Regions from separate parts of the Micromonospora purpureochromogenes genome, predicted to be linked through region 1. Evidence: predicted binding sites of a transcription regulator. Region 1 holds the regulator's gene; each other region holds the start of a gene.
What was found. Region 1 encodes HrcA, which represses chaperone genes, less so after heat shock. Its sites were predicted from a motif close to GGTTNGCACNCTCNNNNNGAGNGTGCNAACC; they were not measured.
Positions count from the first base shown of each region.

Region 2: the regulator HrcA is predicted to act here: its motif matches at 3,192-3,222, upstream of groL (chaperonin GroEL).
Region 3: the regulator HrcA is predicted to act here: its motif matches at 4,627-4,657, upstream of groES (co-chaperone GroES).

Region 1 is NZ_LT607410.1:2,067,739-2,077,506, reverse strand. It holds gene GA0074696_RS09750 (serine hydrolase domain-containing protein) at 72-1,451, opposite strand; gene GA0074696_RS09745 (histidine triad nucleotide-binding protein) at 1,448-1,807, opposite strand; gene GA0074696_RS09740 (SDR family NAD(P)-dependent oxidoreductase) at 1,854-2,615, shown strand; gene GA0074696_RS09735 (16S rRNA (uracil(1498)-N(3))-methyltransferase) at 2,676-3,410, opposite strand; gene dnaJ (molecular chaperone DnaJ) at 3,412-4,554, opposite strand; gene hrcA (heat-inducible transcriptional repressor HrcA) at 4,631-5,653, opposite strand; gene GA0074696_RS32235 (DUF4870 domain-containing protein) at 5,887-6,585, shown strand; gene hemW (radical SAM family heme chaperone HemW) at 6,629-7,852, opposite strand; gene GA0074696_RS09710 (enoyl-CoA hydratase-related protein) at 7,872-8,681, shown strand; gene GA0074696_RS09705 (hypothetical protein) at 8,789-9,652, shown strand; gene GA0074696_RS09700 (MOSC domain-containing protein) at 9,728-9,768, opposite strand, start outside.
Region 2 is NZ_LT607410.1:1,121,595-1,131,362, reverse strand. It holds gene GA0074696_RS05255 (GNAT family N-acetyltransferase) at 1-916, shown strand, start outside; gene GA0074696_RS05250 (hypothetical protein) at 1,067-1,309, shown strand; gene groL (chaperonin GroEL) at 1,372-2,994, opposite strand; gene GA0074696_RS05240 (hypothetical protein) at 3,270-4,313, opposite strand; gene GA0074696_RS05235 (cold-shock protein) at 4,417-4,620, opposite strand; gene GA0074696_RS05230 (GNAT family N-acetyltransferase) at 4,841-5,371, shown strand; gene paaN (phenylacetic acid degradation protein PaaN) at 5,633-7,306, opposite strand; gene GA0074696_RS05220 (GNAT family N-acetyltransferase) at 7,374-8,390, opposite strand; gene thrC (threonine synthase) at 8,779-9,768, opposite strand, start outside.
Region 3 is NZ_LT607410.1:1,469,102-1,478,869, forward strand. It holds gene GA0074696_RS06925 (ATP-binding cassette domain-containing protein) at 1-92, opposite strand, end outside; partial or broken gene GA0074696_RS06930 (sugar ABC transporter substrate-binding protein) at 125-1,054, opposite strand; gene GA0074696_RS06935 (ISAs1 family transposase) at 1,075-2,187, opposite strand; partial or broken gene GA0074696_RS06940 (sugar ABC transporter substrate-binding protein) at 2,391-2,567, opposite strand; gene ybaK (Cys-tRNA(Pro) deacylase) at 2,810-3,289, opposite strand; gene GA0074696_RS06950 (THUMP-like domain-containing protein) at 3,318-4,505, opposite strand; gene groES (co-chaperone GroES) at 4,793-5,107, shown strand; gene groL (chaperonin GroEL) at 5,178-6,818, shown strand; gene GA0074696_RS06965 (molybdopterin-dependent oxidoreductase) at 6,946-8,655, shown strand; gene GA0074696_RS06970 (WhiB family transcriptional regulator) at 8,924-9,307, opposite strand; gene GA0074696_RS06975 (helix-turn-helix transcriptional regulator) at 9,562-9,768, shown strand, end outside.

The DNA of each region.
Region 1 (9,768 bases):
GCGGGCGCAGGGTGGGCAATACCTCTCGGCGACACCCACACCACGCACCCGCGCCCAGGGCGGGGGTCGGGTCAGCCGGCGCGGAAGTCGTACCGGTCGAAGGCCTCCTGACGGCGGGTGAAGCGGTAGGTCGCCCAGTGCATCCGGACCACCGTGCCGTGCTCGTCCCGGGTCAGCCGCAGCAGCTCGCCGACCTCCCGACCGGTGACCGTCCGGAAGACGTCCGGAGCGTCCGGCACCGGCGCGAAGACCGCCGGGGGCTTCCCCGCCGGGTCGTCGGCGCCCCGGGCGCGCAGCGCGCCGTCGTGCCAGCTGAAGACGTACTCGAAGCCCTCGCCCCACCAGCGGCCCAGCATGCCGCGCAGCGACCCGGGGGCGGGCTCGCCCGGCCGCCACGGCGGGACGTCGGCCGGGTCGTGCTCGGCGGACGCGGCGAGCAGCCGGTGCGGCAGGTCGAAGACCTCCGCCGCGGTGCCGGAGGAGCCGAGCACCGCGCAGCCCATCGCGCCGGCCGTGCCGTCGCCGCCGCGCCGGCCGTAGACCGCGGCGAGGAAGCCCGGCATGGCGCCGTCGTGCCCCACGTGCACCACCCGGTCCGGGTACGGCACCAGGATCAGGCCGAGCCCGAAACCGGCCGCCCAGAGCGTCTCGTCGGTGGTGGTCAGCGGCCAACGCATCTCGTCCAACGAGGCCGGGGCGAGCACCGCCCCGGCCGGGTCCAACGCCACCGGGTCGGCCAGGAAGGCCGCCCACCGGGCCATGTCGGTCGCGGTGCTCCAGAGCTGGGCGGCCGGGGCGATCGCGCCGAAGTCGGTCGGCGGCTCCGGGTGCGCCTCGTCGGAGTAGGCGTCGACCAGGAACCCGGTGGCCGCCCCCGGCCCCGGCGTGACCGAGGTGGCGGCCAGGCCCAGCGGGGTCAGCACCCGCTCGGTGAGCACCTCGGCCCAGGAGCCGCCGCGCAGCTCGCCGACCAGCCGGCCGAGCAGCGCCATGCCCAGGTTGGAGTAGTGGTAACGGCGACCGGACGGCAGCACCCGCTCGGCCCGGGCCAGCTCGGCGACCAGCTCGTCCGCGCCGGGGGCGCGCAGCGTGTCCCAGACGTCGCCGTACGGCTCGCGTTGCAGGCCGGCGGTGTGCGACAGCAGTCGGCGTACGGTCAGCTCGCCGTGCGCGGGCAGCGCCAGGTGGCGGCCGATCGGGTCGTCCAGGCCGAGCAGGCCGTCGTCGCGGCACTGCATCACCAGCACCGAGGTGAAGGTCTTGGTCACCGAGCCGATCCGGAACCGGGTGCCCGCGCCGAGGTCGACGTCGGTGCCGGTGCCGGTGCCGCCGACCTCGCAGGTCCACAGCGGCCGGTCGGCGCGGTGCAGGGCCGCCGCCAGGGCCGGCACCCGGGCCTGCGCCTGCACCCGGCGCACCATCCGGGCCAGCCGGTCGTGCTCAGCCGTCACGCGACGTTCCGGGCCAGCATCGGGCCGAGCGGCGCGCCGCCGAGCAGGTGCGCGTGCACGTGGAAGACCTCCTGGCCGCCGTACGCGCCGGTGTTGAACATCAGCCGGAAGCCGTCCCCGAGCAGCCCCTCGTCCTCGGCCACCGCCGCCGCCGTGGCGAGCAGCTCCCCGGCGAGCTTCGGGTCGCCCTGCCCCAGCGTGGCCACGTCGGCGTAGTGCTCCTTCGGGATGACCAGCACGCGCACCGGCGCCTTCGGGTCGAGGTCGCGGAAGGCGAGGGTGGTGTCGGTTTCCCGGACGATGGTGGCCGGGATCTCCCCGGCGGCGATGCGGCAGAACAGGCAGTCGGATCCCATCGGGGCATGGTAAGGCGTGCCGAGCGCCTCGGGCATGATGTGCCGCGTGACTTCACGAGCGGTACTGGTGACGGGGGCCTCGCGCGGCATCGGCCGCGCGGTGGCGCAGGCGTTCGCGGCGGACGGGGACCGGGTGGCGATCCACCATCGGGACTCGGCCGAGCTGGCCGAGGCGCTCCGCGCCGAACTGCCCGGGGACGGCCACGTGGTGGTCCGCGCGGACCTCACCGACCCGGCGGCGGTACGGGCCATGGTGGACGACGCCGCCGCCCGGCTCGGCGGGCTCGACGTGCTGGTCAACAACGCCGGCGTGTACGGCGACCGGGACGCCCCGCACCCGGTCTTCGGCGCCTCGTACGAGCAGTGGCAGCGGCAGTGGCGGCGGGTGCTGGAGACCAACCTGACCGGGGCGGGCAACGTCACCTGGTGCGCCGCCCAGCACATGCGGGAACGCGGTGGCCGGGTGGTGAACGTGTCGTCGCGGGGCGCGTTCCGGGGTGAGCCGGACCAGCCCGCGTACGGCGCCAGCAAGGCCGGCCTGAACGCGCTGGGGCAGTCCCTCGCCGTCGCGCTCGCCCCGTACGGCATCGCGGTCGCCACGGTCGCCCCGGGCTTCGTGGCGACCGACATGACCACGGAGCACCTGACCGGCGAGCAGGGCGACGCGATCCGGGCGCAGAGCCCGTTCGGCCGGGTGGCCCGGCCCGAGGAGATCGCCGCCGCCGTGCACTGGCTGGCCAGCCCCGAGGCGCAGTGGGCCTCCGGCACCATCGTCGACCTCAACGGCGCCTCCTACCTGCGTACCTGACGCCGGCCCGGGCGACGCCCGACGATCAGCGGAGGAGGAGCCGGTCTTCCCCCGCCCCGGCTACCAGCGACCGAGGCGGGTGGCCAGCACGCTCAGCGCGGCCACCCCGGCCGTGGAGGTGCGCAGCACCGACGGACCGAGCCGCACCGGGCGGGCGCCGGCGTCGGCGAAGGCGGTCAGCTCGACCGGGGCGATGCCACCCTCCGGGCCGACCACCAGCACGATCTCGCCGGTGCGGGGCAGCTCGGCGGTGGTCAGCCGCTCGTCGGCCTCCTCGTGCAGCACGAAGGCGGCACCGGCTCCGGCGATCCGCCGGACCACGGTCCCGGTGGACTCGTCCGGGGCGCCGGCCACCACCGGCAGCCAGGGCCGGCGGGCCTGCTTGGCCGCCTCCCGGGCGGTCGCCACCCACTTGTCCCGGGCCCGTACGCCCCGGTCGCCGCGCCACTGGGTCACCGAGCGGGACGCCGCCCAGGGCACGATCTCGTCCACCCCGACCTCGGTCATCGCCTGCACGGCCAGCTCGCCCCGGTCCCCCTTGGCGATGCCCTGCACCACCACGATCCGGGGGACCGGCGCGTCGGCGTACCCCCGGGAGGTGACCCGCACGTCGAGGGTGCCCCGGCCGACGGTGGTGACCACGGCGGCGGCCGTGCCGCCCCGGCCGTCGGCCAGCAGCAGTTCCTCGCCGACGCGCAGCCGCTGCACGGTGGCCGCGTGGTGGCCCTCCGGCCCGTCCAGGGTCAGCGTGTCGCCGGTGGGCAGCGCCTCGACCAGGAACAGCGGCGCGGACACCTCAGGCGTGCCCGTTGAAGGCGTCGCGCATCCGGGAGAAGAAGCCGCCCTGCTTGGTCAGCTCGGCGACCTCCTCGCCCCGGGTCTTGGCGAAGTCGCGCAGCATCTTCTCCTGGTCGGCGTCGAGCTTCGTCGGGGTCCGCACGTCGAGGTGGACGTAGAGGTCGCCCCGGCCGGTGCCGCGCAGGTGCGGTACGCCCCGGGCGCGCAGCCGCAGCGTGCTGCCCGGCTGGGTGCCGGCCTTGACGTCGACCGTCTCCTCGCTGTCCAGCGTCTTGATGGTCAGCCGGGTGCCGAGCGCGGCGGCGGTCATCGGCACGGTGACCCGGCAGTGCAGGTCGTCGCCCTTGCGGGAGTACACGTCGTGGGGCCGCTCGTGGATCTCCACGTAGAGGTCGCCGGCGGTGCCGCCACCCGGGCCCACCTCGCCCTGCTGGGCGAGCCGGATCCGCATGCCGTCCTCGACCCCGGCGGGGATCTTGACGGTCAGCGAGCGGCGGGTGCGCACCCGGCCGTCGCCGGCGCAGGTCGGGCAGGGGTGCGGGATGGTGGTGCCGTACCCCTGGCAGACGGTGCAGGGGCGGGCGGAGACCACCTGGCCGAGGAAGGTGCGCTGCACCGACTGCACCTCGCCCCGGCCGCCGCACGCCTCGCAGGTGGCCAGGTGGGTGCCGGCGGCGGTGCCGGCGCCGGAGCAGGTGGTGCAGAGCACCGCGGTGTCGACCGTGATCGGCGCCTCGACGCCGAACGCGGTCTCGTGCAGGTCCAGCTCCAGCCGCAGGATCGCGTCGGCGCCCGGCCGGGTACGCGGCCGCGGCCCCCGGGCGCCGCCCGCGGCGCCGCCGAAGAACGCGTCCATGATGTCCTGGAAACCGACGAACGGGCCCGCGCCGCCGGGACCGCCCGGCCCCGCGCCGCCGCCACCCGGGGCGAGCGGGTCGCCACCCAGGTCGACGATCTGCCGTTTGCGGTCGTCCGAGAGGACCTCGTACGCGGCGTTGATGTCCTTGAACTTCTCCTGAGCCTCCGGGTCCGGATTGACGTCCGGGTGGAACTGCCGCGCCAGCTTGCGGTAGGCGCGCTTGATCTCGTCGTCGGAGGCTTCCCGGCTCACGCCGAGAATGCCGTAGTAGTCCCTGGCCACTGCGTTCGGTGTCCTCATGTTCGTCTCGCGTTGCGCCGGTCGTCGGCCGGAGCCGGGTGCCGGCCCCTGCCCTGGATCAGTTCTGGGCCAGCAGCTCGCCCACGTAGCGTGCCACGGCCCTCACCGTGGCGATGGTGCCGGGGTAGTCCATCCGGGTGGGGCCCAACACGCCCAGCCCGCCGAGCGCGGTCGCCCCCGGCCCGTAGCCGGTGCTGACCACGGAGGCGGCCCGGAGGTTGTCGATCTCGTTCTCGTCGCCGATCAGCACCCGGGTGGTGGTCGACTCGGCCTCGCCGATCAGCTTGAGCATCACCACCTCCTCCTCCAGCGCCTCCAGGATGGGCCGCAGCGAGCCCTGGAAGTCGAGCAGGCCACCCCGGGTGAGGTTCGCGGTGCCGGCGAGCGCGATGCGCTCCTCGTGCCGTTCGACCAGCGTCTCCAGCAGCACGGTGGAGAGCGTGGTCATCGCCCCGCGCAGGTACGGGGCGGACTCGTCGACCAGCGCCTGGACCAGCGGCGGGGTCTCCGACAGCCGGCTGCCGACCAGCTTCTCGTTGACCAGCCGGCGCAGGTCGGTGACGTGGTCGGCGGGGATCGGCGCGGGCAGCTCCACCAGTCGCTGTTCGACCCGGCCGGTGTCGGCGATCATGACCAGCATCAGCCGGGTGGTGGAGATCGGCACCAGCTCCAGGTGGCGCACCGAGGAGCGGGCCAGCGACGGGTACTGCACCACGGCGACCTGCCGGGTCAGCTGGGCCAGCAGCCGTACGGTGCGGTGCACCACGTCGTCCAGGTCGACCGCGCCGACCAGGAAGCGCTCGATCGCCCGGCGCTCGGCCGGGCTGAGCGGCTTGACCCGGGACAGCCGGTCGACGAAGAGGCGGTAGCCACGGTCGGTGGGCACCCGGCCGGCACTGGTGTGCGGCTGCCGGATGTAGCCCTCCTCCTCCAGCACGGCCATGTCGTTGCGCACCGTGGCCGGCGAGACGCCGAGCTGGTGCCGCTCCACCAGGGCCTTGCTGCCGACCGGCTCCTGCGTGGCGACGTAGTCCTCGACGATCGCGCGCAGCACGGCGAGCTTGCGGTCGTCGAGACCCATCTCCCCACCTCCTGACGCACGTCGGCCCGGAGCGACTGAGGCGCCCGGGCGAGCGCACTGGCACTCGACTGTAGCGAGTGCCAGTCTACGTCGGCGTCCCCGCTGACGCGATGATCAGCGACGGACCACGGGTGCGCCCCGCCACCCGGACGGCGCGCCAGGGCCGATCATCCGGACATCCGGGGCGGTGTCGCTCTGGTGAGGGCTTGCCGGCAACCCCTACCGTGACGTCCATGACTGAACCACCTCGCCCTCCCGGAGCGGGGGACCCCGGCGACCGCCCGGACCCGACCGCCCCCTCCGGCTCGTCGTACGAGCCGCCCACCGCACCACTGTCCGGGGCACCCGGGGCGGGCGGCTATCCCCCGCCCGGTGGCTATCCACCACCCACCGGTGACCAACCGCCGTCGGGCGGCTACCCACCGCCGGGCGGCTACTCCGCGCCGGGCGTCGGCTATCCGACCGCCGGCGGGTACGGCGCTCCCGGCGGCGGGTACGGCGCTCCCGGCGGCGGGTACGGCGCTCCCGGCGGCGGGTACGGCGCTCCCGGCGGCGGGTACGGCGCCCCGGGCGCCGGCTACGCCACCGACGACGACAAGACCTGGTCGCTGGTCGCGCACTTCGGCGGCCCGGTCGGCGTGATCGTCGGCGGCAGCCTGCTCGGCTGGGTGGCGCCGCTGATCGCGCTCTCCGCCAAGGGCCAGCAGTCGCCCACCGTGCGGGCGCACGCCACGGCCTCGCTGAACTTCCAGATCACCTGGGCGATCGCCAACGTCATCGGCTTCGTCCTGGCCATCGTCACCTGTGGGGTGCTCTTCTTCATCCCGATCCTGACCGCCCTGGTGCCGATCATCTTCGGCATCATCGGCGGGGTGAAGGCCACCGAGGGTGTGGTCTACCGCTACCCGGCGAGCTACGCCTTCAAGAAGTGACCGGTCCCGGCCGGCCCAGCCGGGCCGGCCGGGCCGCGCGGGATCAGGGCAGCAGGTCGCGGACCACGGCGTCGGCCAGCAGCCGCCCGCGCAGGGTGAGCACCGCCCGCCCCGCCGCGTGCCCCGCCGGGTCCAGCAGGCCGTCGGCCAGCGCCCGCTCGGCACCCGCCCGACCCGCCGGGTCGAGGGCATCCAGCGGCAGGCCGGAGGCGAGCCGCAGCCGGAGCATGACGTCCTCCATGTGCGCCTCGCCGGCGGTCAGCACCTCCCGGGCCAGGCCGGGCGACTCCCCGGCGGCCAGGCGCTTCGCGTACGCCGTGGGGTGCTTGACGTTCCACCAGCGCACCCCGCCGACGTGGCTGTGCGCCCCCGGGCCGAGGCCCCACCAGTCCGCGCCGGTCCAGTAGAGCAGGTTGTGCCGGCACCGGGCCGCCTCGGAGCGGGCCCAGTTGGAGACCTCGTACCAGGAGAAGCCGGCCGCGTCGAGGACGGCCTCCGCGGCCAGGTACCGGTCCGCCGCCACGTCGTCCGACGGGTACGGCAGCTCGCCGCGCCGCATCCGGGCGGCGAGTCGGGTGCCGTCCTCCACGATCAGGGCGTACGCGCTGACGTGGTCCACCCCGGCGGCGACCACCTGGTCGAGGCTGGCGGCGAAGTCCGCCGTGCTCTCCCCCGGCGTGCCGTAGATCAGGTCCAGGTTGACGTGGTCGAACCCGGCGTCGCGGGCCTCCAGCGCGGCGGCGACCGCCCGGCCGGCGCTGTGCCGGCGATCGAGGATCGCCAGCACCCCGGGCGCGGCGGACTGCATGCCCAGGGAGATCCGGGTGTAGCCGGCCGCGCGCAGGGTGCGCAGCGACTGCGGGGTGACCGACTCGGGGTTGGCCTCGGTGGTCACCTCGGCGTCGGCGGCCAGCCCCCAGGTGCGGTCGATGCCGTCCAGGATGCGGGCCAGGTCGTCGGCGGGGAGCAGGGTCGGCGTGCCACCGCCGACGAAGACGGTGTCCACCCGGGGCGGCGGGGTGTCGCCGAGGACCCGGGCCGCCAGCGCCAGCTCGGCCAGCACGGTGTCGGCGTACGACTCCCGGTCGGCGCCGCCGCCGAGTTCGGCGGCCGTGTAGGTGTTGAAGTCGCAGTAGCCACAGCGGCTGGCACAGAACGGCACGTGGACGTACACGCCGAAGCCGCGCGCGCCGACCGCGCTCAGGGCGGTGGCGGGCAGCGACCCATCGACGGGGACGGTCTCGCCTTCTGGAAGGACGCCGGGCATGGCCACTAGTGTGCCCGGCATGACCTCTCCCGACCGCCTCGTGCGGGTCGCCACGGCCCGCGGGGTGACCACCCTCACCCTGGACAGCCCGCACAACCGCAACGCGCTCTCCACGCCCCTGATGACGGAGCTGCTGGCCGGGATCGCCGCGGCGGTCGCCGACGACGCCGTACGGGTGATCGTGCTGGACCACACCGGGCCGGTCTTCTGCTCCGGCGCGGACCTGAAGGAGACGGCCGCCGCGTACGCCAGCGGGAGCGTGCCGGCCGGGATGCTCGGCGACGTGCTGGCGGCGGTCTGGGAGTGCCCGAAGCCGGTGCTGGCGAAGGTGGCCGGGCCGGCGCGGGCCGGCGGGTTGGGCCTGATCGCGGCGGCCGACCTGGCGGTCTGCGCCGAGGAGGCGACGTTCGCCTTCACCGAGGTGCGGATCGGGGTGATCCCGGCGGTCATCTCCGCCACGGTGCTGCCCCGGCTGCACCCGCGCGCGGCGGCCGAGCTGTACCTGACCGGGGACACCTTCGACGGCCGGCGGGCCGCCGAGATCGGCCTGGTGACCGCGGCGGTGCCGGCGGACGGGCTGGACGCGGCGGTGGAGCGCTACTGCGCCTCGCTGGTGCGCGGCGCGCCGGGGGCACTGGCCGGGGCGAAGGGGCTGCTGCGCCGCCCGGCCCCCACCGACCTGCGCGGCGAGATCGCCGAGCTGTCCGCCCTCTCCACCGGCTACTTCCTCTCCGACGAGGGCCGCGAGGGCGTGCTCGCCTTCCGCGAGAAGCGATCGGCTCGATGGGTGGCCGCTCTGGACGGTGGTCCGGCAGACGGGGCGCGGTAGCACCGGTTCGAGGTGCTTCGTTCCTTTGCTCCCGAAAATGTGAACCGGTCGGCCGACCCGGCTCGCCTTTTCGGGCACGTACGCTGGGGATGACCGTGAAACAGGAGGTGCGGGTGCGAACTCGGGCAATTGCCGCAGTCGGTGTCGTGTTCGCGGTCGTCGCTCTTCTCGGGGTCTGGGTCGTCGTCCGTCAGCTCGGCGGCGAGCTCCGGCTCCCCGTCGCCAGCCGCACCTGCACCGTCCAGGCCGACGGCACGGTGCTCCTCGACGCCGACCAGATGGCGAACGCGGCGACGATCGCGGCGATCGGTATCCAGCGGCAGATGCCCGAGCGGGCGGTGGTGGTCGCGCTGGCCACCGCGTACCAGGAGTCGGGCCTGCGCAACCTCTCCGGCGGCGACCGGGACTCGATCGGCCTGTTCCAGCAGCGGCCGAGCCAGGGCTGGGGCACCCCGCAGCAGATCCGCGACCAGCGGTACGCGGCCAACCGCTTCTACGCCGCGCTGAAGAAGGTGCGCGGCTGGGAGGAGATGCGGGTCACCGACGCGGCCCAGGCGGTCCAGCGGTCGGCCTTCCCGACGGCGTACCAGAAGTGGGCGGACGAGTCCGAGGTGCTGACCCGCGCCCTGCTCGGCGAGGCGACCGGCGCGGTGGCCTGCACGGTGAGCCGGACGCCGGTCATGCGGGGTGAGGCGGCCGCGGCGGCGCTGACCCGCGGCCTGACCCTGGACTGGGGGCTGCCGGGCACCGGCACGGTGGCCGCGCTGACCGGGCTCACCGTGCCCGCGGCCGACGGTCGCGACGGCTGGCGGTACGCCCACTGGCTGGTGTCCCACGCACCCGACCACGGGGTGAAGCGGGTCCGCTTCGCCGGCCTGGAGTGGACCGCCGAGGCCGGCACCTGGGCCAAGGTCTCCGACGGCCGCCCGGCCGACGGCCAGGTGCTGGCGGAGGTCTTCGCCGAGGGGTGACCCCGGTCGCCGGCACCCTGCGGCCCGACGCGGGCGCCGGCCTACCGGCGTCGCGCGACCCGAAGTCCCGCCGGGTCAGGCGCGGCTGCCGGCCACCCGGCGACGGACCTTCTCCA
Region 2 (9,768 bases), 950 kb from region 1:
GTTCACCCTCGCCGACCTGCCCGCCGACCGGGTCCCCGCCGTCGTCGCGCTCTGCGGACGCGCGCTCGACCTGCCCGAGGACGCCGCCGAGGCGGAGTCCGTGGTCACCGCCCTCTGGCCCCGGGCCTCGGCGGACCGGACGGTACTGGCGGTCGGGGCGTACGCGGGGGACGAGCTGATCGGGGTGCTGATCGGCTCGGTCTCGGCGGCGGACCCGCGCCTCGGGCACGTCGACCTGCTGGCCGTCGCGCCGCAGCGGCGGCGCCGGGGGGTCGGCCGGGCGCTGGTGGCCGAGGCGGAACGGCGGCTCGCCGGCCTCGGCGTGGCCGAGCTGCTGCTGGCCGGGAACCCGCCGTACTACGCCTGGCCGGGCATCGACGTGCGGTACACCCCGGCGGTCTGCCTGGCGCTGGCGCTGGGCTACCGGCAGGACCGTACGGCGTGGAACATGACGGCCGACCTGTCGTACGACGGGTCGCCGGCGCTGCGCACGACGAAGCCGGCGGAGGCGAGGCTGGCCGGCCAGGGCGTGTCGGTACGCCGGGCGGAGCCGGCGGACCTGCCGGCGCTGGCCGCGTTCGCCCGGTCCACCTTCGGCGGCGCCTGGGACGGCGAGCTGGCCGGCTCGGTCGGCCGCGCCGACGCGGGCTGCCACCTTGCGGAGCGGGACGGCGAGATCCTCGGCTTCGCGGCCTGGGGATCATCGCGGCCGAGCTGGTTCGGGCCGATGGGCACCGCGCCGGCGGCGGAGGGCTCGGGCATCGGCGGGGTGCTGCTGCGCCGCTGCCTGCGCGATCAGCACGAGGCCGGGATCAGCGCGGCGCAGATCGGCTGGGTGGGCCCGGTGCCGTTCTACTCCGGCAGCGCGGGCGCCCGGATCGAGCGGGTCTTCTTCCTGTACCGCCGTACGCTCTGACGGCTTCGCCGGCCGGCCGGGCGAGGCGCGCGGCTCCGCGAAAGACCGCGACATATCGATAAACGGGCGAATGGGATATAGACCCTGATAATGCCATTCGCCCGCATGGGTGATGGTTGCCCCCTACCGTTTCGGTAGAGGAGGCGACCCATGACCACGGACGACGAACAGACCGACGATCCGGTGCCCCGCACCTGGGCGCCGATCGGCGAGCCGCCCATCGCGGTGCCGTTCGACCGGCGGGACTACGGCGACGCGGAGCAGCTTGCCGAGATGACCGGCGTCGACGAGCCGGAGGCCGAGGAGCTGGTGACCGTGGTCGACGAGCCGGTCGCCATCCGCCCACCGTACGACCGGGCGCAGAAGCGGCGTAACCAGCGCAGCCTGCCCTGAGGAGACGGAAAGGGGCGGACCGCTCGCGCGGCCCGCCCCTTTCGGCGTTGGTGGAGCTGGACTCAGAAGTCCATGTCCCCGCCACCCGGACCAGCCGGGGCGGCCGGGGTCTTCTCCGGCTTGTCCGCCACGACGGCCTCGGTGGTGAGGAAGAGCGCCGCGATCGACGCGGCGTTCTGCAGCGCCGAGCGGGTCACCTTGGCCGGGTCGATGATGCCCGCGGCCAGCAGATCGACGTACTCGCCGTTGGCGGCGTTGAGGCCGTGGCCCGGCTCGAGGTTGCGGACGTGCTCGACGACCACGCCACCCTCGAGACCGGCGTTGACGGCGATCTGCCGCAGCGGGGCGTCCAGCGCGATCTTGACGATCTGCGCGCCGGTCGCCTCGTCGCCGGTCAGGTCCAGCTTGTCGAAGGCGCTCTTGCCGGCCTGCACCAGCGCGACGCCACCACCCGGGACGATGCCCTCCTCGACGGCGGCCTTCGCGTTGCGGACGGCGTCCTCGATGCGGTGCTTGCGCTCCTTGAGCTCGACCTCGGTGGCCGCGCCGACCTTGATCACCGCAACACCGCCGGCCAGCTTGGCCAGGCGCTCCTGCAGCTTCTCCCGGTCGTAGTCGGAGTCGCTCCGGTCGATCTCGGCCCGGATCTGGTTGACCCGGCCCTGGATCTGCTCGGCGTCGCCGGCACCGTCGACGATGGTGGTCTCGTCCTTGGTCACCACGACCTTGCGGGCGCGGCCCAGCATGTCGACGCCGACGGCGTCCAGCTTGAGGCCGACCTCCTCGCTGATGACCTGGCCACCGGTGAGGATGGCGATGTCGGCCAGCATGGCCTTGCGGCGGTCACCGAAGCCGGGCGCCTTGACGGCGACCGACTTGAAGGTGCCCCGGACCTTGTTGACGACCAGGGTCGCCAGGGCCTCGCCCTCGATGTCCTCGGCGATGATCAGCAGCGGCTTGCCGCCCTGCATGACCTTCTCCAGGATCGGGAGCAGGTCCTTCACCGACGAGATCTTGCTGTTGACGATCAGGAGGTACGGCTCGTCGAAGACGGCCTCCATACGCTCCGGGTCGGTCATGAAGTACGCGGAGATGTAGCCCTTGTCGAAGCGCATGCCCTCGGTGAGCTCGAGCTCCAGGCCGAAGGTGTTGCTCTCCTCGACGGTGATGACGCCTTCCTTGCCGACCTTGTCCATCGCCTCGGCGATGATCTCGCCGACGGTGTTGTCACCGGCGGAGATGGAGGCGGTGGAGGCGATCTGCTCCTTGGTCTCGACGTCCTTGGCGAGCTTGAGCAGCTCCTCCGAGACGCTGGCCACGGCGGCCTCGATGCCCCGCTTCAGGGCGATCGGGTTGGCGCCGGCGGCCACGTTGCGCAGGCCCTCGCGGACCAGGGCCTGGGCCAGGACGGTCGCCGTCGTCGTGCCGTCACCGGCGACGTCGTCGGTCTTCTTGGCGACCTCCTTGACCAGCTCGGCGCCGATCTTCTCGTAGGGGTCCTCGAGCTCGATCTCCTTGGCGATGCTCACACCATCGTTGGTGATGGTGGGGGCACCCCACTTCTTCTCGAGCACGACGTTGCGGCCCTTGGGGCCGAGCGTCACCTTCACGGCGTCGGCGAGCTGGTTCATGCCCCGCTCGAGGCCGCGGCGCGCCTCTTCGTCGAACGCGATCATCTTGGCCATACGGCGTTGTCCTCCTGGACACTCACGGGCCACCCGAGTGTTTGTGCCCCGGATGGGCCGCCTGGTGTACGCACCTTGGGACGTCGCCACCTGGCGACGACGACGTCCTTCGGCCGGGCCGGATAGCCCGCGACGACCGGCCATGTGCCCCACCGGCGTCTCGAACGCCGGTGCGACCGTGGCCCCACCGCCCCGACCATTGGCACTCAGCGTATGCGAGTGCCAATGACTTGTTTAGCACTCTCCCCTGCCGAGTGCAAGCAGACTCGGGCCGGTCAGCCGAGTTCCGCCGCCAGTCGCGCGGCGTTCACCGGCCCCTCGTGGGCCCGCTGCTCCGCGTACGTCACGATCAGCCCGACCAGCTGGACCAGGTAGACCGGGACGACCAGCGCAGCGGTCACCGCGACCACCACGACGGCGCCCACCGCGGTGCCCGGCGCGGCGAACGGGTCGGTGCCCAGTGGCGCGGTGCCGACGGCCTCCAGCACCGCGCCGACCACGGTCCCGGCGACGACCGCCGCCGCCACCAGCGCGACCCGGGCCGGCACCATGCCGAGCCGGCTGCGGAAGAGGTGGAAGGAACGCCCGATCGGGTTCTGCCGCTCGAAGAGGTAGACCGGGCCGGCCAGGGCGAGCGCGAACGCGAGGTAGACGCCGGGTATCACGCAGAAGCAGAAGCCGACCGCGGCGAGCAGCCCGGTCAGCAGGGTCCAGCCGTACAGCCCGGGTGCCCGGCGCACGCCGTAGCGCAGCGCGCCGCCGAGGTCGACCGGCTCGCCGGCCGCCTGCCGGGTGACCACCCAGGTGCCGGCCGCCCAGCCCACGCTCTGCAGCAGGTAGAGCAGCAGGGCGGCGACCATCGTCGCGCCGCCGAAGGTGAGGAAGTCACCCAGGTAGCCCGGGGACAGCGAGCCGTCGGCCGGCAGCTGCGAGGACGGCTCCAGCCCGAGGGAGATGATCGAGACCACCGCGGCGGGAAGCGCCTGGGTGAGCAGCATGATCGGCAGCAGCGTCCGCCAGCCACGACGCAGCGCGCCGGCGCACCGGCTGAACCAGCCGTCGATGCCCGCCTGCGGCGGGTTCACCAACGGGTCGGCCGGATCCCAGCCGCCGGCGGCCGGCCAGCCGTACGGCAGGTGGCCGGCGTACGGCGGGTAGCCGGGCGGGTAGCCGGGGTACGGGTCGGCGCCGGGCGGGTAGCCGCCGGTGGGCGGGAAGACCCAGCCCTGGTACGGGCCGGCGGGCCCGACCGGGCCGCCCGGCGCGGGCCGGTCCACGGGATCGGGCTCGGGCGGACCCGACGGGGACTGGTCGGACATGAGCGCTCCTCAGCGACGGCTGGATCGGCCCACGATCTTCCCTGGTGCCCGCCCGCGCCGCTGCCCCGGTGGGGACCGGCCGACGAGCGGGACCGGACGCGACTCAGGCGATGACGCGCACCCGCTCGGCCTGCGGGCCCTTCTGGCCCTGGGCGATATCGAACTCCACCCGCTGCCCGTCGTCCAGCGCCTTGTAGCCGTCCATCTCGATGGCGGAGAAGTGGACGAAGACGTCCTGGCCGCCGTCGACGGCGATGAAGCCGTAGCCCTTCTCGGCGTTGAACCACTTCACGGTGCCCTGTGCCACGGTGCACTTCCTCACTCTGCGCGGCGTTCCACGACCCGGGGCCGGCGGGCCGGCACCGGAGGACCACCGCTCCGGCGATCGGTGAGGGCCGCTGAATCGGTGACCGAAATCGCACGCTACACGAGGCGTGACGGTGGCGCACGACCACAAATCGGGCATATTCCGGTGCTCCGCCGACCGCCCGTCCATTGGCGATGGTCGCTGCGGTATGCATGCGGACATGACACCTGTCCCGGCCCGGCCGGAAGCCCGGAGAGCCGCGGTCCGCCGGGTACGCCCCGAGGACGCCGCCCGGATGCGGGCGCTACGGCTGGAGATGCTCGCGGACGCGCCGTTGGCGTTCCTGGAGACCGTCGCCCAGGCCGCCGCCCGCCCGCACGCCGACTACGCCGCCCGGATCGCGGCCGTCTCCCGGGGCGACCACACCGCGCAGTTCGTCGCCGACCCCGGTGGCCGGCTGGTCGGCCACGCCGGCGGCATCGCCTCCCCCGAGGAGCCGGGCCTGACCGTCGTCTACGCCGTCTACGTCACCCCCACCTGGCGGGGCAGCGGCCTGCTCGCCGACCTGATCGACGGGGTGGCCGCCTGGTCCCGCGCGGCCGGCCGCCCGGAACTGCTGCTGGAGGTGGTCGTCGGCAACGACCGCGCCTACCGCGCCTACCAGCGGCTGGACTTCACCGACACCGGCGTGCGCGTGCCGCACCCCACCGTCCCCGCCCTGCGCGAACTCCAGATGCGCCGCCCCGCCTGACCCTCAACTGGGGACATCCGGCAGGGCAGCACCCCGACGAGCCACACCCCGCTGGAGGCAGCGCCCGCCCCGCCCGCCCCAGGAACAGGGGACACGACGCACGGCGGCACCCCGATGAGCCACCCCCCCGGTCCCGGCAGCGACGCCACCAGCGCACCCCGCACGGGTTTCCGGGGGAGCCCGCCCGCGGAAGGATCAAGCCTGACCGCCTGGAGCGGGCGGGCTCCCCCGGAAACCCCGACCTGGACCAAAGGCGAATACCTAGACGTGCCGCCGGCTCTGCACGATCCGGAACCGGTTCGCCACGTACGCCCCGTCGGTCAGCGCCGCGTTCGCGGCCGGGTTGGCGCCGCTGCCGTGGAAGTCCGAGAACGCGGCCGACTGGTTCACGAAGACCCCGCCGGTCAGGTTGCAGGACAGGTGCACGCCGACGTCGACCGCGGCGGCCTCGGCCGCGTCGAGCACGGCCTCGTCTTTGGAGTAGACGGCGGCGGTCAGCGCGCCCTTCTCCCCCACCGTCGCGCGCATGATCTCCAGGCTGTGCGCGGTGGAGTCGGTGGCGATGACGAAGGAGATCGGCCCGAACCACTCGCGGCCGTAGGTCGCGGTGTCGTCGGCGGCCAGCTTGACGATGGCCGGCGTCCGCACCACCGCGCCGGGCAGCGCCGGGTGCTCGACGGTCCGCGACTCCAGCACCGGCTCGCCGACCTTGGTCACCTCGTCGAGCCGCTCCAGCACCCCGTCGTTGACGATGGCGCCGGTCAGCTCGACCCCACGCGCCGGGTCGGCGGTGAGCTTGCCGACCGCGCCGGCGATGCCGGCGGCCACCTCGTCGAAGCTCTTGTGCCCCTGGTCGGTCTCGATGCCACCGGCCGGGATGAGGAAGTTCTGCGAGGTGGTGCACATCTGGCCGCTGTACAGGGTCAGCGTGAAGCCGAGGTTGCGGCACATCCCGGCGAAGTCGTCGGTGGAGTCGACCACCACCGTGTTCAGGCCGGCCTTCTCGGTGTAGACGGCCGCCTGCCGGGCGTTCGCCTCCAGCCAGTCGCCGTACTCGGTGGAGCCGGTGAAGTCGACGATCTTCACGGCGGGGTGCAGCGCCAGGGTGGAGGCGAGCTTCTCGCCCGGCCCCTCGGGGGCGAGCAGCACCAGGTTGGGGTCGAAGCCGGCCTCGGCCAGCACCTCGCGGGCGTACCGGACCGTGATGGCCAGCGGCAGCACCGCGCGCGGGTGCGGCTTGACGACCACCGGGTTGCCGGTGACCAGCGAGGCGAAGAGCCCCGGGTATGAGTTCCAGGTGGGGAAGGTGTTGCAGCCGACCACCAGCGCCACGCCCCGGGGCACCACGTGGAACGTCTTGGTCATCCGCATCGGGTCGCCCTTGCCGGCCGCCTTCTCCCAGCCGGCCGTCCGCGGGTGCCGGGTCATCTCGGCGTACGCGTAGGCGAGCGCCTCCAGCGCGCGGTCCAGCGCGTGCGCGCCGCCGGCCTGGAAGGCCATCACGAACGCCTGGCCGCTGGTGAACTGCACCGCGTTGGCGAGCTCGAAGATGTGCTTGTGCAGCCGGTCGAGGATCTCCAGGCAGACGCCCACCCGGGTCTGCGGTCCGGCGTCACGCCAGGCCGGCAGGGCGGCCGAGGCGGCGGCGACCAGCTCGTCGGCGCCGGCGTGCGGGTAGCGCACGTTCAGCTCCAGCCCGAAGGGGCTGGTCTCGGTGGCGACCCGGTCGCCCGAGCCGGGCTGGTCGAGGGGGAAGTCGCCGTTCAGGTACGCCTCGAAGGCGGCCTTACCGTCGGCGGCGGCGGTCTCGCCGTACACCCGAGGGCTCGGTGACTCGGGATAGGCGGACCAGTATCCCCGCTCCGTGATGGCGGTCAGCGCACGGTTCAGGGTGTCGGCGTGCCTGTCGTACAGGGGGTGCGGGGTCTCCGTCATGCCCGCCATCATGCAACAGGTCGGTCCCAGATCAGTAGAGCAGTGTCACAAGTGGGATCGTCACCCGTCAGAGCGCCAGCTGCCACTCCGTCGAGGCGTCGACGGGTTGGAAGCCGAGCTGCTCGTTGATCCGGATCATGTGCCCGTTCTCCGCCGCGTTGAAGGTGTCGATCGCGCGCAGCGCCGGCTCGTACGCCAGGACGTGCCCCAGGTTCTCGATCTTGGTGAGCAGGCCGAGCCGGTGACCGCGGTGCGCCGGGTCGACGATGGTGATCTGCTGCCACGCGTGCCAGTCCGCGCTGGCGCCGAGGCTGAGCATGCTCCAGGCGACCAACCGGCCCGAGCCCTCGTCGACCGCCGCAACGTGGTAGCGGCGGCTGCCCCGGAGGTCGAGCGCCCGCTCGGTGCCCCGGATCCGGTCCGCGTCGACCCGCTCCTGCTCCCACTCCAGGTCGCCCAGGGGCGCGTCGGTCATCAGCCGGCCCTCCAGGTAGGCGACGTCGTCGACGTACTCCTCCGGGGTGGCCTGCTGCCAGCGGACCGTGCGGTAACCGGTGGCCGCGCTCCGGGCGCCGGCCAGCAGGGTGTCCAGCGCGGCCCGGTCGAGCGCGGTGGTGTCCAGCCGGCGGCGTACCGCCGCCAGCGCGGGGCAGGCGCCGACCGCGGCGGCGAAGGCCGCTCCGGCGGGGTCGCGCGCCGGGCCGCCGGGCAGGGCCGAGGCGACCTCCCCCACCACCCGCTTGCGCCCCGCGTCGCGCAGCAGCCGCACCCCGTGCTCGTGCAGGGCCCGGCCGATGCCCCGCCGCCGGTACGCCGGATGCACCACCAGCTCGGCGGCGGCGTTGTCGGTGTTGTCCAGTTGCGGCAGCTCGAGGCGGAGCCAGCCGGCCGGCACCCCGTCGAGCCGGGCCAGCGCCCAGTGCACGACGAGGCCCGGCATCGGGTGCCGGACCAGCGCCTCGAAGCGCCGCCGGCAGTACGGCGGTAGGTCCGGCGCGTCCGCCTCGGTGACTGCCCCGATCCGGTACGCCGCGTCGACAACGGTCTGGTCGCCCGGCTCCAGCGCCGTGATGGAGGTGCCCATGCCGGTGAGCCTGCGGCACCGCAAAGCGAACGGGCCAGCGATTTTCTCGCTGGCCCGTTCGAACGTTGGTCGGGAGGGACGTCCACACAACGCCTCCGGCGTTGGGTCGTAAGAACTCAAAGTCTCCGGCGGATCGCCCTCCCGCACGGAGCATCTTGCGCCGTCCGGTTCCTGTCGTCAAGTCCTTGTCGGCGGGTTTTCCACACTCACAGCGAAAAGCCAGTTACCCGGCGGATCGGCCCGATCCCCCGTCCGGGCGATCCGCGCATCCCCCGCCCGGCCGACCCCCGCCCCGCTCCGGCTACGCCGGTGCCCCGTTTGCGGCGGCTCGCGGTGTCCCGGCGGCGGAGGGCGCGACCCGCCGCAGACGGCGGTCGATCAAGCGGGCTCAGGCGAGGAGGCCGGCGTCGCGGGCGGCGCGCAGCGAGGGCTTGATCCGGTGGGTCGGACCGACCTGGCCGGCGACCGCGTCGATGGTCTTCAGGCCCTCGCCGGTGTTGAAGACGACGGTCTCGGCGGTCGGGTCGAGCCGGCCGGACTCGACCAGCTTGCGCAGCACCGCCACGGTCACCCCGCCGGCCGTCTCGGCGAACACCCCGGTGGTCCGGGCGAGCAGCCGGATGCCGGCCCGGATCTCCTCGTCGTCCGCGTACTCCATCCAGCCGCCGGTGCGGCGCACCGCCTCCAGGGCGTAGAGGCCGGCGGCCGGGTCGCCGATGTTGAGCGACTTGGCGATGCCGGTCGGCTTGACCGGGACGATCGTGTCGCTGTCGGCGTGCAGCGCGACCGCGATCGGGTTGCAGCCGGCGGACTGGGCGCCGAAGACCTTCCAGCCACCGGCCGGCGCCTCGACCAGACCGATCTCGACCAGCTCGGAGAACGCCTTGTCAATCTTGGTGAGCAGCTCGCCGCTGGCCATCGGGATGACCACCTGGGCCGGGATCCGCCAGCCGAGCTGCTCGGCCACCTCGTAGCCGAGGGTCTTCGAGCCCTCCGCGTAGTACGGGCGGACGTTGACGTTGACGAACGCGGTGTCCTCGAACTCGTCGGTCTCCACCAGCTCGCCGCAGAGCCGGTTCACGTCGTCGTACGACCCGTCGATGGCGACCAGCTCGCCGCCGTAGACGGCGGTGGTGATCACCTTGCCCTGCTCCAGGTCACCGGGGATGAAGACCACCGAGGGCACCCCGGCCCGGGCCGCGTGGGCGGCCACCGAGTTGGCCAGGTTGCCGGTGGAGGCGCAGGCGAACCGGGTGAAGCCGAGCGCCTTGGCGGCGGTGAGCGCCACCGAGACCACCCGGTCCTTGAACGAGTGGGTCGGGTTGGCGCTGTCGTCCTTGACCCAGAGCGGCGCGGTGATGCCCAGCTCGGCGGCCAG
Region 3 (9,768 bases), 600 kb from region 1:
GGGTGAACGGAGAGAGCGACGTCACGCAGGACCTGCACGGGACCGAAGCTCTTGTCGATCCCGCGCAGTTCCAGCAGGGGGGTCGCGGACACGGGGTTCTCCTTTGCGCGTCGGCAGGGTGCCGTCAGTTGACGCCGGCGGCGGCGCAGAGCTTGGCGTACTCCCCGGAGCAGACCTCGTCCTTGGTGACGAAGCCGTCGGCGATCACATCCTTGACGTCATCGGCGTAGATGGCCTCGGGGGTGAGCAGGATGGCGTCCACGGCGCGGTCGCTCTCCGGATCCCGGACCGTCTGGCCGGTCTCCTTGCGCTCCCCGTTGGCCAGCGCGATGGCCAGGTCGGCGGCGGCCTTCGCCTCGTCCTTGATCGCCTTGTAGACGGTCATGCACTGGTCGCCGGCGAGGATGTTGCGCAGCCCCTGGGCGGTGGCGTCCTGGCCGGTCACCGGGATCCTGCCGTTGAGCTTGTTCTTCTTCAACACCGAGATGGCCGCGTTGCCGAGGCCGTCGTTGGCCGCGAGGACGCCGTCGATCCGGCCCTCGGTCTGGGTGAGCATCTGCTCGAAGATGACCCCGGCCTGGGCGTTGTTCCAGTCGGGTACCCACTGGTCCGGGCCCTTGCGGAACTCCTCGGCGTCGAACTTCGGCTTGAGGATCGAGTCGTAGCCGCTCTTGAACAGGGTGGCGTTGTTGTCCGTCGGTGAACCGTTGAGGAAGGCGACGACCGGCTTCCGGGCGCCCTTCTCGGTCAGGCACTTCGCCAGGCCCTGGCCCTGCAGCTTGCCCACCGCCTCGTTGTCGAAGCTGACGTAGTACTGCGCCGAGCCGCCGAGGGTGAGCCGGTCGTAGTCGATGGTGGCGATGCCCTGCGACCGCGCCTTCTCCAGCACCGCCTTGCCGGTGCCCGAATCAAGATTGACGATCATCAGGACCGTCGCCCCATTGGTGATCATCTGCTCGGCGATGTTGGAGAACTGGCTCTTGTCACCCTGTGCGTTCTGGATGTCGGAGTCGATTCCGGCGGCGTCGAACGCCTCCTCGAGGAACCTGCGGTCCCAGGGCCCCGGCAAAGTCGTCAGGTGATGCCGAGTAGGGCCAGTGGTCGGTTGCTGTCGCGGGCGTGGTGGCGGTTGCCGGCGGCGATGTTGGTGACGCCGGCCTGGCGTAGGGCGCCGATGGCGGCGTTGCGTAGGGCTGCCATGACCTGGGGTCCGGTGCCGGTACGGATCTGGGATCGGTCTTCGTCGTAGGTCACGTCGCGGACCCAGTGGACTCTGTTCTCGATCGACCAGTGACCGCGGATCCACGAGGCGAGCTGCGCCGGCCTGGCCTGGTGAACGAGCAGGTCGGTGATCGCGTAGACGGTCTCGGTGGTGAAGCGTTTCGGCTGGTCGAGCCGGCGTCGACGCCGTCGGATCTGCAACGCCTGGGCGGCGTGGGGAAAATCGATCCCGGTGGAGACGGACAGGATCTTCAGGGTGCGGATCTCCCGGCGGCCATGGCCGCGGCAGGTGTCACGGTCGGCGTCAGGCACGGCCCGCCAGGGCAGAGCGGCCAACTGGTGGTGCAGGCTGGGCTGGTTGCCCTTCACCGTGAGGATCCAGTGGGCGCCGCGCTCGGCGAGGTAGGCGACGTGCTCACGTTGGCAATGCAACGCGTCGGCGGTCACGACCACGCCGTGCAGGTCTGGGATCTGGTCGAGCAGGGGTGCGAAGCGGGTGATTTCGTTGGTCTTACCGTTGACGTCGGTGCTGGCCAGCACGACACCACTGGCCTGGTCGGCGGCGGCGAGGACGTGCCGGGCGGTCGTGTCGCCGGTGCGGGAACCGCGGATCGTCTTGCCATCCACGGCGATCGCCCTGCTCGACCCTGCCGGCGCTGCGGGAGTGCATCCGGCCAGCCAGGTCCCGATCACGACGGCGAGCACCTCGGGGTCCAGGGCCTGCAGCAGTCGGCGGATCATGGCCTCGGACGGCCGGCGGCTTGCGTCGATCCCGAGCAGGACGGCGGTATCGGCGGGCAGGTCAGCGACCCACTCCCCGATCGCCGTGTAGGAGCGGTAACCGGCCACGACCGCGCAGACCGCCGCGGCGACCACGGTCACCAGACGGTGCCGTACTCCACGGCGGGCGCGAGGATCGGGCAGATCCGCCAACGCCGTGAGCAGCCCACCCGCACCATCCTCCACAGAGGTCCCGGCCGGTGCGGTTGACAACGATGAGATCAGCGATGATGGCAACGCGGGCATGACTCACTTCAGATAGATCAACAGGCCTCGAGAACCTCGATGATCTTCCGGAGCGGTCATGCCCGCCTTGCTACCCACACCCAGGGCGCGTCTGCACCAACCACCTCAAGCCGGACACCCCTCACGACTTTGCCGGAGCCCTGCCTGCGGTCCGCGCCCTCCCACCGGGCGGAGGACTTGCTGTCGGGCAGGATCACGCCGATCTTCGGTTTCCTGGCGCCATCGGCCGCGCTGCCGCTGGTGAGCTGGTCGCCGCAACCGGCCACGCCGTTGCCGGCCAGCAGGCCGACGACGGTGAGTGCGAGGAGGCCCTTGCGCATCTGCACGGGTCCTTTCGGGGTGGGTGGTGGCAGGCTGTTTTGTTGTGAGCGGCAACGTATTGCCACCCGTGTCGGCGGCGCAAGACTGCCAGCTCACGAGTTTGGCGGACCCCCGTAACGATCCCGTAACGCGGGAAAAGGCGCGATCTCCGCAGCTCCGATCCGCTCTGCCGCTCGACGAGTTTCGGCGTGCAGAATCGTTTCCACACCGGCGCCGTTTCCTTTCCGGCGGCCGGAACTGATCAGTGGGCGGCGAGGGCGGCGGTGGTGGCGTCGGTCAGCGCGACCAGATCGTCCGGGGCCAGTTGGAGCTGGAGGCCGCGACGGCCGGCCGAGACGTAGATGGTGTCGTACGCCAGCGCCGAGGAGTCCAGCACCGTGGGCAGCCGCCTGCGCTGGCCGAGCGGGCTGATCCCGCCCCGGACGTAACCGGTGGCCCGCTCGGCGGCCGCCCGGTCGGCCATCGTCGCCCGCTTGCCGCCGACGGCCGCGGCCAGCGCCTTGAGGTCCAGTTCGCCGGTGACCGGGACGACGGCCACCGTCAGCGCCCCGTCCACCTCGGTGACCAGTGACTTGAACACCCGCTCCGGCGGCACCCCGAGCGCCTCGGCGACCAGCGCCCCGTAGTTCGGCGCGTCAGGGGAGACGTCGTACGGGTGGGTGCTGTGCCGGATCTTCCGCTTCGCCAGCAGCGCCGTCGCCGGAGTGCCCTGTCCCGCCATGCCGGTCACGCTAACCGGACGCCGGACGTCAGCTCGCGACGGGCCGGCAGATCAGCACGGTCGGCGCCCCCGCGACCCGGGTGAGCACCAGGCTCGCCGCCGCGTCGCCGGCCAGCCTCAGGTCGCGGCGCAGCTTCTCCGGCTCCAGCGCCGAGCCGCGCTTGAGGATCTCCACCCGGCCCACCCGGCGCTCCCGCAGCAGCGCGCGCAGCCGCTTGAGCGAGAACGGCAGCACGTCGGTGACCTCCAGGCAGCGGGCGAACGGGGTCACGGTCGGGGTGTCCGCGTACAGGTAGGCGATGCTCGGGTCGGCGATCGTCGCGCCGAGGGTGTCGGCCAGCTCGGCGACCAGGTGCGCGCGGACCACGGCCGGGTCCGGGTCGTACAGGAAGCGGCGGGTCGGACCGACGGACGCCTCCGTCGCACCCGAGCCGGTGAGCCGGTGCGCGACGTCGCCGCGCAGCACGGTGGCCCGCCGGGGCACCTCGGCCAGCCGGCCGCACCAGAGCGCCGCCTCGACCAGGTCGCCGTCCGCGCTCACCCACTCCGCCTCGGCGCCCGCCGGGATCAGTGCGTGGTCGATGCCGGGGGCCACCTTCACCACCGTGTACGGCACCCGCTCGGCCAGCCGGATGACGAAGTCCCACGGTGGGGAGTAGGCGTTCGGGTCGAAGATCCGCCGGCCGGTGCCCGCCCGGCGTCGTGCCGGGTCGCAGAACACTCCGTCCACCCGTGTCACGTCGAACGCGGTGGCGTCGCCGCACTCCACGGTGAACTCCTCGGCCAGCCCGGCCGCCTCGGCGTTCGCGGCGGCCATCGCGGCGGTCACCGGGTCGGCCTCCACCCCGTACACCCGGATGCCGGCGCGGGCGGCGGCGAGCGCGTCGGCGCCGAGGCCGCACCCGAGGTCGGCGAGGGTGCGCACGCCGGCGGCGCGCAGCCGCGCGGCGCGCCGGTCCGCGACCGGCCGGCGGGTGGCCTGCTCCAGCCCGGCCCGGGTGAAGAACATTCCGCCGGCCGCCGGCCCGAACTTGCCCACCGCCCGGCGGCGCAGCTCGGCCTGGGTCAGCGCGGACGCGGCCAGCCCGGCCGGCACCCCGGCGGCGCGCAGCGCGGCGGCCGAGGCCAGCGGGTCGCCGCCGGCCAGCTCGGCCGCCGCGGCGAGCGCGGCCGACCCCTCGGGGGTACGCAGCGCGGCGAGCTGGTCGATGTCCACGCGCCCATTCTCCCGACCCGCCCCGGGCCGTCCGACCGGCCCCTGCTCCGTCGATCGTGGCCGTTCGGGCGCGACGCGCTGGCACTCTCCTTGACGGAGTGCTAGCCGAGGAATAACCTGCGATTAGCACTCTCACCCCGAGGGTGCCAGCTCCCGGGCCATCCGGCGCGGGCGCTGAACGCCAGGCGGACCGGCACCCGCGACGACGGCCCCGCCCGGTGGCATGTGGCAGATTGACGCTGGTCGGCCCCGGTCGACCGGCAACGAAACCAGTACCCCAGGAGGGTATGCCCGTGACTACCGCGACCAAGGTTGCGATCAAGCCGCTCGAGGACCGGATCCTGGTCCAGGCGAACGAGGCTGAGACCACCACGGCGTCGGGCATCGTGATCCCCGACACCGCCAAGGAGAAGCCGCAGGAGGGCACCGTCCTCGCTGTCGGCCCGGGCCGCATCGACGACAAGGGCAACCGGATCCCGGTTGACGTGAACGTCGGCGACACCGTCATCTACTCGAAGTACGGCGGCACCGAGGTCAAGTACGCCGGCGAGGAGTACCTGGTGCTCTCCGCCCGCGACGTCCTCGCGGTCATCGAGAAGTAAGCAACCGATCAGTGTCGTTGCCCCGGTCCGGCTCGCCGGGCCGGGGCAACGGCGCTTCGAAGGGACATTCATGGCGAAGATCCTGAGCTTCTCGGACGACGCCCGGCACCTGCTCGAGCACGGTGTCAACGCCCTCGCGGACACGGTCAAGGTCACCCTCGGCCCGCGCGGGCGCAACGTCGTCCTGGACAAGAAATTCGGTGCGCCCACGATCACCAACGATGGCGTGACCATCGCCAAGGAGATCGAGCTCACCAACCCCTACGAGAACCTCGGTGCGCAGCTGGTCAAGGAGGTGGCGACCAAGACCAACGACGTCGCCGGCGACGGGACCACCACCGCGACCGTGCTGGCCCAGGCCATGGTCCGCGAGGGCCTGCGCAACGTGACCGCCGGGGCCAACCCGTCCGGTCTCAAGCGGGGCATCGACGCGGCGGCGGCCAAGGTCTCCGAGGCGCTGCTCGAGCGGGCCGTCGAGGTCTCCAGCAAGGAGGCGGTCGCGAACGTCGCCACCATCTCCGCGCAGGACGCCACCATCGGCGAGCTGATCGCCGAGGCGATGGAGAAGGTCGGCCGCGACGGTGTCATCACCGTCGAGGAGGGCTCCGCTCTCACCACCGAGCTGGAGGTGACCGAGGGTCTGCAGTTCGACAAGGGCTTCATCTCGCCGAACTTCGTCACCGACGTGGAGTCGCAGGAGTCGGTCCTGGAGGACCCGTACATCCTCATCACCACGCAGAAGATTTCGGCGATCGAGGAGCTGCTGCCGCTGCTGGAGAAGGTCCTCCAGAACAGCAAGCCGCTGCTGATCGTCGCCGAGGACGTCGAGGGCCAGGCGCTGTCGACCCTGGTGGTCAACTCGATCCGCAAGACCCTCAAGGTCTGCGCGGTGAAGGCCCCCGGCTTCGGCGACCGCCGCAAGGCGATGCTCCAGGACATGGCGATCCTGACCGGCGCCGAGCTGGTCGCCCCGGAGCTGGGCTACAAGCTCGACCAGGTCGGCCTGGAGGTGCTGGGCAGCGCCCGGCGCGTCGTGGTCGACAAGGAGAACACCACCGTCGTCGACGGTGGCGGCCAGTCCTCCGAGGTCGCCGACCGGGTCGCGCAGATCCGCAAGGAGATCGAGGCCTCGGACTCCGAGTGGGACCGGGAGAAGCTGGCCGAGCGGCTGGCGAAGCTCTCCGGTGGCATCGCGGTCATCAAGGTGGGCGCGGCGACCGAGGTCGAGATGAAGGAGCGCAAGCACCGCATCGAGGACGCCATCGCCGCGACCAAGGCCGCCGTCGAGGAGGGCACGGTGCCCGGTGGTGGTGCCGCCCTGGCGCAGATCCTGCCGGTGCTCGCCGACGACCTGGGCCTGACCGGTGACGAGAAGACCGGCGTCTCGATCGTCCGCAAGGCGCTGGTCGAGCCGTTGCGCTGGATCGCCCAGAACGCCGGCCACGACGGCTACGTGGTGGTGCAGAAGGTCGCCGGCAAGGAGTGGGGCAACGGCCTCGACGCCGCCACCGGCCAGTACGTCGACCTGGTGAAGTCCGGCATCATCGACCCGGTGAAGGTGACCCGCAACGCGGTCACCAACGCCGCCTCGATCGCCGGCCTGCTGCTCACCACCGAGAGCCTTGTGGTGGAGAAGCCGGAGAAGGCCGAGCCGGCCGCCGCCGGTGGGCACGGCCACGGTCACGGCCACCAGCACGGCCCGGGTTTCTGACCCAGGGCGTACGCCGACTCAGGGCGCACCGTCTCGCCAGACGGTGCGCCCTGACGCGTCCGCGGCGGGCATTACGGAACGCTGACGTGGTTGGCGGTCGGTCCGGTTGATCGACAACACTGGTCCGATGAGCACCACGCCCCGCGGCCTCGCCGCGCTCGCCGGGATCACGGCCGCCGCCGTGGCCATCGGTGTCGCCGAGCCGGTCGCGGTCCTGACCGGCCCCCGGTCCGCCCCGCTGATCGCGGTCGGCGGGCTGGTCGTGGACGTCGTACCCGAGCCGTTGAAGCAGTTCGCCATCACCCTGTTCGGCACGTACGACAAGATCGCCCTGCTGGTCGGGACGGCGCTGCTGCTCGCCGCGTTCGCCGCGCTGCTCGGGCTGCTGGCGGTCCGCCGGCTGTGGATCGGCCTGACCGGCATCGCGGGCTTCGCCGCCCTCGGCGTGGCCGCCGCCCTCACCCGGGCCGGCGCGGACGCCGCCGACGCGCTGCCCTCGCTGGTCGGGGCGGGGCTGGGCGGGTTGGTGCTCTGGGCCTTCCTCGCCGGCCCGCTGGAGGTCGACCCGTGGCCCTGGACCCCGCCGACCCCCCTGCCCGGCCCGTCCACGCCGGCCGCGCCCGACCCGGCCGCCGGTGCGCCGGCCGCGCCCGACCCGGCCGCCGGTGCGCCGGCCGCGCCCGACCCGGCCGCCGGTGCGGAGGCGGTACCCGGCCCGGATCCGGTGAGCCGCCCACCGGCCGGGTGGGAGCCGTTGGAGACCACCGACCCGGAGTCGCGGCGCCGGTTCCTGCGCGGGGTCGGCGTGCTGGCCGGCGGGGCCGCCGTGGCCGGGCTGGGCGGGCACTGGCTCGCCGGTCGCCGGGGCGTGTCGGCGGCCCGCCGGGCGGTCGCGCTGCCCACCCCGTCGGCGGCGGCCCCGGTCGTCCCGGCCGGCGCCGACCTGTCGCTGGCACAGCTCGCCCCGTACGTCACCTCGAACACCGGGTTCTACCGGATCGACACCGCCCTGGTGGTGCCGCAGGTCGACCCGGAGACCTGGCGGCTGCGGATCCACGGACGGGTGCGCAACCCGATCGAGCTGAGCTTCGCCGACCTGCTCGCCCGGCCGATGGTGGAGCGGTACGTGACCCTGGCCTGCGTCTCCAACGAGGTGGGCGGGGACCTGATCGGCAACGCGCGGTGGTTGGGCGTACCGCTCAAGGAGCTGCTGGACGAGGCGGACCCGGAGGAGGGCGCGGACCAGGTGGTGGGGCGCTCGGTCGACGGCTGGACCTGTGGCACCCCGACGGCGGTGCTGCGGGACGGGCGGGACGCCCTGCTGGCGGTCGGGATGAACGGCGAGCCGTTGCCGGTCGAGCACGGCTTCCCGGTCCGCATGGTGGTGCCCGGCCTGTACGGCTACGTCTCGGCGTGCAAGTGGGTGACCGAGCTGGAGCTGACCAGCTTCGCCGACTTCGACGCGTACTGGGTGCCGCGCGGCTGGTCGGCGCAGGGACCGGTCAAGACGCAGTCCAGGATCGACACGCCCCGCCCGCGCAACCGGCTCACCACCGGCCCGGTGATGGTGGCCGGGGTGGCCTGGGCCCAGCACCGGGGGATCAGCCGGGTGGAGGTACGCGTCAACGGCGGCCCGTGGCGGGCGGCGACGCTCGCCCCGACGGTGTCGGTGGACACCTGGGTGCAGTGGTCCTGGCGCTGGGACGCCACCCCGGGCGAGCACACCCTCCAGGTCCGGGCGACCGATGCCACCGGCGAGACGCAGACCGGCCGGGAACAGCCGGTCGAGCCGGACGGCGCCACCGGCTGGCACACGGTCAAGGTCACCGTCCGCTGACCCGGCCGCGTTCGCCGCGTCCCCGGCGTGCCGCACCGGGGACGCGGCGGTCTGGAGCACTGTCGAGCTGATGTCGTCAACGATTCACGGTAGGGAGGGCGGCCGCTGAGTCGTTGACGACATCAGCTCGACAGCGTTCGCCGACCCCGTCCGGCCGCCGCAGGTCGGCACCGATCCGGGGACTTCGCCCGGCCGTCGCGTCCGCCCCGACACGACGACGCCGCGCCCCGGTGCGGGGTGCGGCGTCGACGAGGTCTGTGCGGCCGGGTCAGGCGACCTTGCGCTGGTCCGGCACGGCGGACTTGTGGGGGCGGCCCAGGCGGGCCTCCAGCCGGGCGACGTCGACCCGGGTCTGCCGGCGGTCGGCCAGGTCCTCCCAGCCCAGCGCGAGCAGCCGCAGCCGCTCGGACTCGCTGAAGCCGCCCCAGACGCCGTACGGCTCGCGCACGGACAGCGCGTGGGCGGCGCACTCGGCCCGGACCGGGCAGGCCCGGCAGACGGCCTTGGCGCCGGACTCGCGGCGCAGCCGTGAGGAGCCACGCTCGCCGTCGGGGTGGAAGAACTGCGCGCTGTCGCGGCCCCGGCAGGCACCGAGCCGCTGCCAGTCCCACAGGTCGACGATGGGTCCGGGCAGTCTACGTACGTTCGACATCAGCACCCCTCCTCCCGCGCGGCACCGCGGAGGTCTCGTTCGCATCCGGTGTCCGGGCGGCGGTCCGCGCAGGCGCACCGTTTCCGGCCTGGCGTCTCGGTACCCGACCTTTCCCCGACTCACACTTCTGTGATCGAAAACCTCGGACAACTCGCGGCATATGCCCTGGATGTCGGAAAAGTTCGGAGGATTGCCGGGAACCTCCACCCCGGCCCAGCCGGTCATGGTCTGCTCTCTGCGGAGAGGAGACCACCGTGCGTACCGTTCTCGTCTGCGTCCGGACACCGCTCGCCGCGCAGCAGTTGACCTCGGCCGCCGCCCGGCTCGGCCTGGCCGCGGTCGTGCGGACCGCCGTCTCCGACCCCGAGGTGATGCTGCGGCTGGCCGAGCGCCCCGTCGACGTCGTGCTCGCCGACACCGCCCTCACCCGACCCGACAGTGCCGGCTTCGTCCGCCGGGTG